One region of the Leifsonia sp. A12D58 genome, then DNA from elsewhere that is predicted to be linked to it. Evidence: predicted binding sites of a transcription regulator. Region 1 holds the regulator's gene; each other region holds the start of a gene.

The links. Region 1 encodes LexA, which represses DNA repair genes until DNA is damaged. Its sites were predicted from a motif close to TCGAACANNTGTTCGA; they were not measured.
Region 2: a site for LexA is predicted at 1,824-1,839, ahead of ACMT3I_RS04095 (DUF222 domain-containing protein). Genes of this name have one in related genera too.
Region 3: a site for LexA is predicted at 1,101-1,116, ahead of uvrA (excinuclease ABC subunit UvrA). Genes of this name have one in related genera too.
Region 4: a site for LexA is predicted at 1,273-1,288, ahead of ACMT3I_RS10915 (DUF222 domain-containing protein). Genes of this name have one in related genera too.

The regions. Positions count from the first base shown of each region.
Region 1 is NZ_JBLJAT010000005.1:36,670-39,758, reverse strand. Features, by position in the region: gene metE (5-methyltetrahydropteroyltriglutamate--homocysteine S-methyltransferase) at 1-660, shown strand, start outside; gene lexA (transcriptional repressor LexA) at 748-1,467, opposite strand; gene ACMT3I_RS12710 (LysM peptidoglycan-binding domain-containing protein) at 1,856-2,179, shown strand; gene ACMT3I_RS12705 (histidinol-phosphate transaminase) at 2,310-3,089, shown strand, end outside.
Region 2 is NZ_JBLJAT010000001.1:843,206-846,294, reverse strand. Features, by position in the region: gene glgX (glycogen debranching protein GlgX) at 1-1,125, shown strand, start outside; gene ybaK (Cys-tRNA(Pro) deacylase) at 1,145-1,666, shown strand; gene ACMT3I_RS04095 (DUF222 domain-containing protein) at 1,850-3,089, shown strand, end outside.
Region 3 is NZ_JBLJAT010000001.1:1,126,298-1,129,386, forward strand. Features, by position in the region: gene uvrB (excinuclease ABC subunit UvrB) at 1-1,071, shown strand, start outside; gene uvrA (excinuclease ABC subunit UvrA) at 1,172-3,089, shown strand, end outside.
Region 4 is NZ_JBLJAT010000004.1:25,667-28,755, forward strand. Features, by position in the region: gene ACMT3I_RS10905 (FecCD family ABC transporter permease) at 1-505, opposite strand, end outside; gene ACMT3I_RS10910 (Fur family transcriptional regulator) at 692-1,150, opposite strand; gene ACMT3I_RS10915 (DUF222 domain-containing protein) at 1,299-2,981, shown strand; gene ACMT3I_RS10920 (zinc-dependent alcohol dehydrogenase family protein) at 3,088-3,089, shown strand, end outside.

The DNA of each region.
Region 1 (3,089 bases):
AGCCTGACCGAGAAGCCGGTCAAGGGCATGCTTACCGGCCCTGTGACGATTTTGGCCTGGTCGTTCGTACGCGACGACCAGCCGCTCGGCGAGACTGCGCGTCAGGTGGCGCTCGCCCTCCGTGACGAGATCGGAGATCTGGAGGCCGCGGGCATCGGTATCGTGCAGGTCGATGAGCCGGCGCTGCGCGAGCTGCTCCCGCTCAAGAAGAAGGATCAGGCTGCCTACCTTGACTGGTCGGTAGGATCCTTCAAGCTGGCAACTGCCGGTGTGGCCGAGGTCACCCAGATCCACACACACCTGTGCTATTCAGAGTTCGGCGTCGTCATCGACGCGATCCGCAACCTGGATGCCGATGTCACGAGCATCGAAGCGGCCCGGTCTCGGATGGAGGTCGTCAGCGACATCAGCTCAAGCGGCTTCGACCACGGAATCGGCCCTGGTGTGTACGACATCCACTCTCCGCGGGTGCCGAGCGTCACCGAGGTCACCGAGCTGATCGAACGCGCGTTGGAGTCGATCCCGGGACGTCAGGTTTGGATCAACCCCGACTGCGGGCTGAAAACTCGCGGCTATGACGAGACTGTCGAGTCGCTGCGGAACATCCTCACGGCGACTCGCGCGGTGCGCGCGAAGTCTGAGGTGTCGGTCCCCGCATAGCGCATCTGGACACAACGAAAGAGCTGCGGGCCCGGCTGGTATTCCAGTCGGGCCCGCAGCTCTTTTCGTGGTGCGGGAGGTGCGGGATCAGACCGAACGCAGTACCGCGACGACCTTGCCGAGGATCTCGGCGTAGTCGCCCAGAATCGGTTCGAAGTTGCTATTGCGGGGGAGTAGCCAGGTGTGGCCATCGCGCTGCCTGAACACCTTGACGGTTGCCTCGCTGTCGAGCATCGCTGCCACAATCTCGCCGTTCTCTGCGGTCTTCTGCTGGCGCACGACAACCCAGTCGCCGTCGCAGATCGCAGCATCGATCATGGATTCGCCCACGACCTTCAGCATGAAGAGGTCGCCCTTGCCCACGAGCTGGCGGGGGAGCGGAAAGATCTCGTCGATCTGCTGGTCGGCAGTGATCGGGATGCCGGCAGCGATACGGCCGACCAGCGGGACCATCGCTGCGTCGCCGATCTGGGCATTGGAGAAGCCCTCTTGCTCGCTGGCAGAAGAGTCTTCGGTCGTCTGCGGGAGCTCGATGAGGATTTCGAGCGCACGGGGACGGTTGGGGTCACGACGCAGATAACCGCTCAGTTCGAGTTGGTTGAGCTGGTGGGTGACGCTCGACAGGGACGCGAGTCCGACGGCATCACCGATCTCGCGCATGCTCGGCGGGTAGCCGCGCTGGGCAACCGAACGCTGGATGAAGTCGAGAATCGAGAGCTGCTTCTCGCTCAGGCTCTTGCGTCGCCGCGTGCCGCCGGCCACTGCCTTCTCGTTCTTGCTGCGTGGACCGCTGGTCTCTTGCGTCACTTTCCTCGCCCCTTATGCCTGTCTTGCGCAGTGCGAATGGCACGTCCGCTGCAATGTCAGTGGTGTCTGATTGAGTTCAACCGAACAATCGAAACTGTATCCGGCACACCCCCTATCGGCAAACGTTTGTTCGAGTGTGTCGCACATTTCTTTTCGGTAACAACCGCAAACATGCTTGATTGTTCGAATAATCGAATATATATTCGGAACATAGATTCGCATCTGGCTCTCCCGGCCGAGAGCCAGATGCGTCCTTACCTGGAGGTTCGACATGAGCGCAGTAATTTGCATCAGAACACGTTCGACGGTGTCACCGTTCGCCGCGGCACCCGCACCAATGGCATTCGTACAAACGGCTAGTGACTCGGCAGAGTCACCAGAGTTCGCAGTGCGGGTTGCATCAACCCGGCTGCGCCTGACCCGACGTGGTCGCATCGTATTCACCACTCTGGCTGCAGCACCGCTCATTGTGATGGCATTGGTCCTTGCGGTGAATGGTGGCGTTGCTTCGGCATCAAATGCTGCGGCCTCAGGCGCTGCCGCGTTCGACTACGTCACCATCTCCGCAGGAGAATCCCTCTGGGACGTTGCTGAAACGTTCGCTCCGTCGTCAGATCCACGCGATGTCATCGCCGATATCGTGAGCCTCAACCAGCTGGCATCAGCAGACGTGGAGCCGGGGCAGCGTCTGGCCCTGCCACTGTCGAACTAAGCAGCCTGGCCGCATCTCCCTATTCGATAGGGAGCCTCGAAGGGGATCTCCGGCGCTGCGTCGGTTGCTCCCATCCGGCTCGCAGCCACACTACGTAGTGCGCCCAGCTGCCGGCGGTAAAGTTGTTCGAGTGACCAGCCTTGATGACCTCCCACTCCGTCCTGACCTGAGAGGTCAGACTCCGTATGGCGCTCCGCAGAAGATCGTCCCCGTTGCGCTCAACGTCAATGAGAACACGCACCCCATCCCCGAGGCTGTTGCGCACGACATCGTCGCGGCGCTGGCCCAGGCGATCCTCACTGTCAATCGCTATCCCGATCGCGAGTTCACCGAGCTACGCGAGGGACTCGCTCGCTATCTCGGGCACGGTCTGACCGCCGACAACATCTGGGCGGCCAACGGATCGAACGAGGTGCTCCAGCAGGTGCTGCAGGCTTTCGGAGGGCCGGGGCGCACTGTACTTGGCTTCACCCCCACCTACTCCATGTATCCCATCCTCGCTGCAGGCACCGGAACCGAGTGGATCCCAGGGCAGCGCGACGCCGACTACGAGCTCTCCCCGCAGACGGCGGCCGAGTGGGTGCAGCGGACGAACCCCGATCTGGTCTTCCTGTGCGCACCGAACAACCCGACGGGCACGCCGCTCCCACTCGACACGATCGAGGCCGTCTACAACGCCAGCACCGGCATCGTCGTCGTTGACGAGGCATACGCCGAATTCGCTCCAGTCGGAGCGCCGAGCGCGCTCAGCCTGCTGCCCGGGCGTCCGCGCCTTCTCGTGTCCCGCACGATGAGCAAGGCATTCGCCTTCGCCGGAGCCCGAGTCGGGTACCTTGCCGCAGACCCTGCAGTCACCGATGCCCTGCGCCTTGTGCGCCTGCCGTACCACCTGTCTGCGCTCACTCAGGCT
Region 2 (3,089 bases), on a different contig from region 1:
CGTTACTGGGCCAACGAGGTGCAGATCGACGGATTCCGGTTCGACCTGGCTGTTGCGCTCGGTCGCGATGAGAGCGTGACGTACCAGCGTGATCACCCGCTGCTCGTCGCCATCCAGAACGATCCGGAACTGCAGGGTGTCAAGCTGATTGCAGAGCCATGGGATGTCGGTTTGGGCGGCTGGCAGACAGGTAATTTCCGTGACGGCTGGTCTGAATGGAACGACAGGTACCGCGACCGGATGCGGGACTTCTGGCTCACCGACATCCAGTCGGCCAGGGAGACCGGGTCGGTCGGCAGTGGCATCGGTCGGTTTGCGACGCGGCTCGCCGGTTCGGCAAACACCTTCGCGCAGGAACGTGGCCCGCTCGCCTCTCTCAACTTCATCACCGCCCACGATGGCTTCACCCTGGCTGACCTCACCGCCTACAACGTGAAGCACAACCTCGGCAATGGAGAATCGAACCGCGACGGCACAAGCAACAACAACTCGTACAACCATGGTGTCGAGGGCCCGACGCGCGATGTCGGCATCCTGACTGCGCGCCGCAAGGCGATGCGAAACCTGCTTGGCACGCTGCTGCTCTCTGCCGGTATCCCGATGATCACTGCCGGTGACGAATTCGGTCGCAGCCAGCGCGGCAACAACAACGCGTACTGCCAGGACAGTGAGCTGACCTGGCTCGACTGGTCGCTCGACGACTGGCAGAAAGACCTGCACAGGGTGAGCAGAAACTTGCTGAAGCTTCGACGGGAGAATCCAGCCCTCCGGCCGGTTCGCTACGGCATCTTCGGCGAGAGCACACCAAGTGCGAGCCAGATGGACTGGTACGACACCGACGGCAGCTCGATGTCCGGCGACGACTGGAACTCCCCCACGCAGCGCACCCTGCAGTATCTGGTTGCGAGCACGCCGGAGCACGAAGCATTCAACCGGGTACTGCTGATCGTGCACGCAATTGAGAGTGACACCGTCGTGACCCTGCCCTCGCATGAGGGGGTCACGTCGTATTCACTGCTCTGGGATTCAAGCCTCGACGACGTGCACGAGGGCACGGAGCTGCTTCAGCCTGGCGACACCGTCGCAGTCGGCGGCACATCGATGCAGCTTTTCAGGGCGAACTGAGCCACCGTGTCGAGTCACCGTGGCCGGTAAGGCAGCAGGCAAGAAAGCGGATGCTGGTGCCGGTGCCGGTGCTGGGACTCCAGCCACCGTGGTACTCGTGGCTGCTGGCATCCACTTCACGCCGCACCTGTATGCGCATGACGCCGGGGTGATGAATTTCGGCCAGGAGGCCGCTGACAAACTGGGGCTTGACCCGGCCCAGGTCTTCAAGACGTTGCTGGTGGATGCCGATGGTGCCCTTGTCGTCGGTGTCGTTCCGGTGACCGGGCAGCTTGATCTCAAGGCGTTGGCGGCAAATGTCGGAGCCAAGAAGGCGGTGATGGCCGATCCGAAACTTGCTGAACGCAAGACCGGCTATATCGTCGGGGGCATTAGCCCGATCGGCCAGAAGACCCCGCTGACCACTGTGGTTGACGAGACCGCGCTGCTGTATGACACGGTGTTCGTCTCCGGTGGCAGGCGTGGGTTCGACATCGAACTCTCCCCTGCTGATTTGGCGGCTGTGACGGGTGCTGTGTTTGCTGACATTGCGCGCGGGTAACTTCGCACGTTTCGCTGCTTGACGTTTCGCTTCCCCGCCTCACTGTTTCTCGATTCGCTGCTTCGCCAGTCCCTCGCTTCCTCGCTTCCTCGCTTCCTCGCTTCCTCGCTTCGACGCTTCGACGCTTCGACTATCTTGAGAAAGACTCTAGCCATATTCGAACATATGTTCTATAATTGGGGTATGTCACAGACAGACGAACTCCCGGTGGATCCCTTCCCCGATGTGTTCGTCGGCAGGCCGCACACTGGTGGCACCGTTGTCGACGCGGAGCGTCTGCTTGAGCCTGAGTGGTTCACGTCTGATGCCACGCAGCTTCTTCCCCCTCAGGACTTCCCGCCTCAGGATTTTCCCCCTCAGAGCTTTCCGCCGCGGATGTTGTCGCCGCGGATGTTGTCGCCGCTGGCTGCGATCGATTACGCGATCGATGATGCCGCGCACGCGCAGTTCGAGACGAACCGCACGATGGCCGCGCGATTGTCCGCTTTGGCTGAGGTTCTGGAGCTGGCTCGTCGTAACCCGCGTGTGTACCTGACCGAAGTGGGGATGCACGAAGACGACCCTGCGGGTTTCGCCGAACGCTCAGCAGCGTTTGAGGCGGCCTTGCGTCTACGCGTGACGCCCGACCAGGTGCTCAACCAGGCACGCGAAGGCCAGGTGCTCGCCGACCGGCTGCCCCGGCTCTGGGACCTCTTCCACTCGGGTCTGATCAGCTACGTGCAGGCCAGTGCCGCCGTCGAGCTACAGATCAGCCTCACCGATGCGGCTGTCGCTCGCTACGACACCGAACTGGCGAAGACAGCTGCAGCACAGACAGCGAAGGCTTTCCGGCAGAAGGCCCGCGAGCTTCGTTACCGGCTCCTGGCCGAACGTCCCGAGCTTCGGCACGCTCGCGCAATGATTGATCGCCGGGTGACCGTCGAACCGGCCGATGACGGCATGGCGTGGCTGCACGCCTTCATCAGTGCACCCGATGCCATCCGCATCAAAGCCAGGCTCGATGCAACCGCCAAGCGCGACGTGACCACCGAGAAGACGGCGGCGGTAAAGGCGGGCACACCCGTCGATTCGTGCCGCACCCAACCGCAGGCTCGCGCCGACCTCCTCGTCGCCTGGCTTGCCGGTGACGGCACCCCGACGGCCGCGAAGGTGCGGCCGATGCTGTTCGTGCGCATGCTCGGCCTACTGGGAATCGGTGGCGGCGACGTAGGCCCCACAGGCACAGGCACAGTTACGCAGCCGGCCGTGCTTCAGGGCTACGGTCCCATCGACCCGGTCACCGCCGCACAACTCTTCAGCGATGCCCCGGCTTTCCGTCGCGTCGGCACCGACCCGTTCACCGGCGAGATCCTCAACTTCGACCGCCGCCGCTACCGACCGACGAAAGCCCAACGCGAACTCCTGGCCGTGAAATTCGGCACCT
Region 3 (3,089 bases), on a different contig from region 1:
TTTCCAGACGACTTCCTCGTCGTCATTGATGAGTCGCACGTGACGGTGCCCCAGATCGGTGCGATGTACGAGGGCGACTCCTCGCGCAAGCGCACCCTGGTCGAGCACGGCTTCCGTCTGCCGAGCGCGCTCGATAACCGCCCGCTCAAGTTCAACGAGTTCAAGGATCGCGTCGGGCAGACCGTCTACCTCTCGGCAACACCGGGCAAGTACGAAATGGGCATTGCCGACGGTGTCGTCGAACAGATCATCCGACCGACCGGCCTCATCGACCCCGCCATCATCGTGAAGCCGTCCGACGGCCAGATCGACGACCTGCTCGAAGAGATCAGGAAGCGCGTCGAATTGCATGAACGCGTCTTGGTCACCACGCTGACCAAGAAGATGGCTGAAGAGCTCACCGACTTCCTCACCGAGGCTGGCGTACGGGTGCGCTACCTGCACTCCGATGTTGACACCCTGCGCCGAGTCGAGCTGCTCACCGAGCTGCGGCAAGGCATCTACGACGTTCTGGTTGGCATCAACCTGCTGAGGGAGGGCCTTGACCTGCCAGAGGTGTCGCTCGTTGCCATCCTCGACGCCGACAAAGAAGGCTTCCTGCGGTCGTCAACGTCGCTCATCCAGACCATCGGCCGTGCTGCCCGCAACGTGTCTGGCGAGGTGCACATGTATGCCGATCGCCTCACCCCATCCATGAAAATGGCGATCGAAGAGACAGATCGGCGCCGAGAGAAGCAGATCGAGTACAACACGCTCCACGGGATCGACCCGACACCGCTGCGCAAGCGGATCGCCGACATTACCGACGTGTTGGCCAGGGAAGAAGCAGACACCGCAGAGCTGCTCGCCGGTCGTGACGCTCGCAAGAAGAGTCCGACCCCGAACCTGCGCCGGGTCGGCTTGGCCGCCAACGGCGCCAACGACCTCGAGTCGATCATCTTCGACCTGAACACGCAGATGCTTGAGGCCGCCGGTGAACTCAAATTCGAGCTTGCTGCCCGGTTGCGCGATGAGGTGTCTGAGCTGAAGCGCGAACTGCGCCAGATGGAGAAGGCCGGTCACCTCGGCTAATCCGTCCCCGAGACATATGTTCGCTTTTCTCGAACATATGTTCGCTCAGAGCGCGTGTCGATAGAGCCTTTTCTAAGGCGGTACTGCATAGACTCAACGGGTGTCAATTTCCAAAGTGACCTCGGGGTCCAAGCTCAGTGTTCGTGGTGCGCGCGTACACAACCTCCACAATGTCGACCTTGAAATCCCCAGGGATTCGCTTGTCGTCTTCACCGGTTTGTCGGGTTCTGGCAAGTCGTCGTTGGCGTTCGACACCATCTTCGCCGAGGGGCAGCGACGTTATGTCGAGTCCCTTTCGGCCTATGCCAGGCAGTTCCTGGGTCAGGTAGACCGACCGGATGTCGACTTCATCGAGGGCCTGAGCCCCGCGGTCTCCATCGACCAGAAGTCGACCAACCGCAACCCGCGCTCGACTGTCGGTACCATCACCGAGATTTACGACTACATGCGCCTGCTGTGGGCCCGCATCGGAGTGCCCCACTGCGCGATCTGTGGTGAGGTCATCCAGTCGCAGACGGTGCAGCAGATCGCCGACCAGCTGATGGAGTTGCCCGCCGGCACGCGCTACCAGATCGTCAGCCCCGTCGTCTCGCAGAAGAAGGGCGAGTTCGTCGACCTCTTCACCGAACTCGCCGGTGGCGGCTACTCACGCGCAATCGTTGACGGTGAACAGATCCAGCTGAGCGAACCGCCCAAGCTGAAGAAGCAGCAGAAGCACGACATTTCGGTCGTCGTCGACCGACTGGTTGCCGGGCCAGAACTGCTCAGTCGTCTCACCGATTCGCTCGAGACTGCACTCAAGCTCACCGACGGCGTCGTCATGATCAATTTCGTCGACCTCGAGGGTGACGAAGCCTGGCAGTCGTATTCCGAGAAGCTCAGTTGCCCGAACAACCATCCGGTTCAGCTCACGGAGATCGAGCCGCGTACCTTCTCGTTCAACGCACCATTCGGTGCATGCCCCGAGTGTTCAGGACTCGGCACCCGGATGTCCGTCGACCAGGACCTCATGCTCGGTGACCCGTCACTCAGCATCGCCGAGGGCGTCGTATTGCCCTGGACGACACAGGGCAAGGGCCTGTTCCAGTACTACGAGAAGCTGCTCGAGGGCCTTGCGAGAGACCTGCACTTCTCGCTTGACACCCCGTGGGGTGAACTCAGCGATGAGGTACGGAACGCTGTGCTCCGCGGAGACAACTTCGAAGTCAAGGTCAAGTGGAAGAACCGCTATGGCCGCGAAATGAGCTACACCTCAGGCTTCGAAGGTGTTGTCCCGTACATCGAACGCCAGTACCTGCAGGCCGAGACCGACACCCAGCGGCAGCGCTGGGGTGAATACCTCCGTGAGGTGCCATGCCCCGTCTGCGACGGCAAGCGACTCAAGCCTGAAGTGCTCGCTGTCACGGTTTACGACTCCAGCATCGCGGATGTCTGTGAACTCAGCCTGTCAGACGCTCGCGACTTCATGAACACGCTTGAGCTCACCGAACGCGAGGCTGCGATTGCTGCCCAGGTTCTCCGTGAGATCAAGGTCCGTCTCGACTTCCTGATTCGCGTCGGCCTCAACTACCTCAACCTGGCTCGCGCAGCGGCATCGCTGTCCGGCGGTGAAGCGCAGCGCATCCGTCTCGCCACTCAGATTGGTTCTGGACTCACCGGGGTGCTGTACGTACTCGATGAGCCGAGTATCGGCCTGCACCAGCGCGACAACCGTCGCCTCATCGAGACGCTGGTCGCCCTGCGCGATCTCGGTAACACCCTCATCGTCGTCGAGCACGACGAAGACACGATTCGCACGGCCGACTGGGTCGTCGACATCGGACCCGGCGCCGGCGTCAACGGCGGCAAGGTCGTACATTCAGGGTCGTACGAGGGGCTTCTGGCCAACACCAAGTCGCTGACGGGCGACTACCTCTCAGGCCGCAAGGCAATCGAGACACCGAAGACCCGTCGACCGATCGACCCCGATCGTAAGATCACCGTCGTCGGTGGAGCCGCGAACAACCTGCAGAAGGTGA
Region 4 (3,089 bases), on a different contig from region 1:
CGTTCTCACCGAACGCGGCTGCGAAGCCGAACAGGATTGCGGCGGCCGCCCCCGTCGAGGCACCCGAGGTGACCCCGAGCAGATACGGATCGGCGAGCATGTTACGAACCATCGCCTGGAGGGCGACTCCGCAGATGGCCAGGCCGGCCCCGACTGCCGCACCAAGCAATGCCCGCGGCAGCCGCACCTGCCAGACGATGGAGTTTTCAGCAGCCGTCCAGGTGGGTACGCCTGGCGTGCCGAACAGGTTGTGGGTGATGATCTGAAAGACCGTTGCCGGTGCGATCGAGACGGCGCCGAGGCCAACGCCAAGCACGAGTGTCGCGACGAGTCCGAGGCTGAGACCGGTGATCCAGATCGTTGTCGTGCGTCGCTGGGCGGCATGGCCCAAGTCGTCAGGAGGCGTGGTTGCTTTGGCCGCTTTGGCCGCTTTGGTTGGCGCCGACGGGTCGGGCTCCTCGGGAGAAGGCCCTGATAAACCATCGAATTTCGTCGCTGACGACACAACAAATACCCCCTACGAACAAGTCCCCCTGATGCACGTAGTGCGGAGATCCGCACATGCGACACTGTTGCATGTGCGACTAAGTCGCACAACGCCTTGACAGATGCTCACAGTTGCGCATTGGGCGTGTTGACGGTGGCCGTGTTCGGGGCCTATACGGCTATTTAGTGAGGTTTTGCCTGCCGACTACGAGGGCGCACGAACCGCCAGACAGTCCTCGCACGTGCCAGCCAATGCAACCATCGAAGGATCCAGCAAGAAGAGCCCTTCATTTGACAAGCGGCTGACGACAGGGTCGAGTAGGTCGCCGGGAAGATCGACGATGCGCCCACACGCCAGGCAGCTGGCATGCAGGTGATCTCGATGTGTCGACGACGCCAGGTGGTAGGCGGATGCCCCTCCGCTCACATGCACGTGGGTGGCAACCCCGAGCGCGGTGAGAGTGTCGAGCGTGCGATAGATCGTCGCGCGATGCACGCTCGGGTGCGTCTCCTGCACGCTGGTGCTCAACTGCTCAGCGCTCGGGTGGTCGCCGAGGTGCGCGAGCGTCTCGATAACTGCCCTGCGGGCGTCGGTTATCCGCTCGCCGCGGCTGCGCAACTGGTCGAGCGCTGTTGCGATCGCATCCGCTGGTTCAGGCTTCATCTCCCTAGTATTGCCACTTTCGCGGGTCAGTTGGGGTAGCGGCCTTGAGCTGCTGCGAGCGCTAGATGCGGCGCCGGGGTGCCCACAGCTGCGGAAATAAGTGACAATTGCTCTAGTAATACTCGAACGTTTGTTCTAAACTAAAGATATGGACGAAGTAGTCGCACTGCCGGTGGATACACTCCCCGATGCCGGTTCGCTGCTCACATGGAACGAACTCAGACTCAACGAGTTCTCGCTGAACGAGTCCAAAACTGATGAGTTCAGACAGACAGATTTTTTTCACGATGGCGATTGGGCAGCCGAGTTCGTAGAGAAAGTTTCTGACGAATCCTTGAGGTTGTGGATAGCCGAGGAGCACGACGAGGTCGGTACCTCCGCGTCAATCTCTGAGAGACCGGTGTCTGCTCGCGATCAGATTCGCGACGCTCTCGAGGCCGCCGGCACCGCGCAGACCGAGGCGAATCGTGCGCAGGCCGCCCAAGTGACGGCGTTGGCTCTGGCCGTCGATCTGGCTGAAGCGAACCCGCGGGTATATATGACCGAGTTCGGCATGGCGCAGCCCGACTTTGTTGAAATGGCCACCCGGGGTGTCGTCGGCGATGCGGCTCTGCGCCTGAACATCAGCCCCGACCAGGTACGCAATCAGGCGTACCACGCTCATGTCCTTGCCGAGAGCCTGCCGCAGCTGTGGGAGTTGTTCCGGTCAGGGGCCACCGGATACACCCAAGCACGCGCCGCGGCCGAGCTCCTCCATGGCATCACCGACCCGGCCGCGATCAGCCAGTACGACACCGAACTCACCGCCGTCGCACCCGACATCTCCCCCGCAGCATTCCGTAAGAAGGCCCGCACCCTCGCGCACCGGCTACTGCCCGAACCCGCCGAGCTGCGCCACACCCGCGCGCTGGTCGACCGCAAGGTCATCATCGAGCCCGCCGAAGACGGTATGGCCTGGCTGCACGCCTACATGAGTGCCGCCGACGCCATCCGCATCAAAGCCCGCTACGACGCAACAGCCAAACGAGAATCAAAGAACGCGAAAGCAACCGCTAAGAAGGCCGGCGTCGCATGCACCGACAACCGCACTCTCGATCACCACCGCGTCGACCTCGTCGTCGGTTGGCTTGCCGGTGATGGCACCCCAACGGCTGCGAAAGTTCGACCGTTGGTCTTCATCCCGATCCTCGGCCTCCTCGGCCTCAATAACCCCGACGACCAGAGCGGCCAAACCGGCCAATCAGACCAATCAGACCAATCAGACCAACTCGACCAACTCGACCAACCGATTCCAGACCCCGACCCCGACCCCGACCCCGACCATCCGGAATACGCACGCGCAGCCGACCATCTACGCCCGCCGGACCACATCGATCACACGCGCCGTCGCAGCCAACCCGCGATCCTGCAGGGCTACGGCCCGATCGACCCCGTCACCGCAGCGCAACTCTTCCTCGACGCGCCCTCCTTCCGTCGCGTGGCGACCGATCCAGTCACTGGTGAAATCCTGAGCTTTGACCGCACCCGCTACCGGCCTACCCAAGCCCAACGCGAATGGATCGCGCTGAAATACGACACCTGCGGCACACCCGGCTGCGACTGCCTCGCGGCAACGTCCGACATTGACCACCTCGCGGAATGGGCACGAGACAACGGCCTCACCAACGAAAACAACCTCATCCCGCTCTGCCCACGGGACCACCGCCTGAAGACCCTCACAAAAGTCCGATATGAGCGAGACACCGACGGCAGCATCACCGTCACCACCCCCACCGGTTACGTCCGGCGCAACACCCCGTCGGCACCGCTGCCCGAGAATCCACCGTTCTAAAATGCCTAGTTTCAGAGACGGTTATCAGCGGCACGGTACTCAGATGCACAGTTCTCGGCCACACCGTTACGGCACCAAAACCCCAGATTTGGGAGAGCATTGACGCAT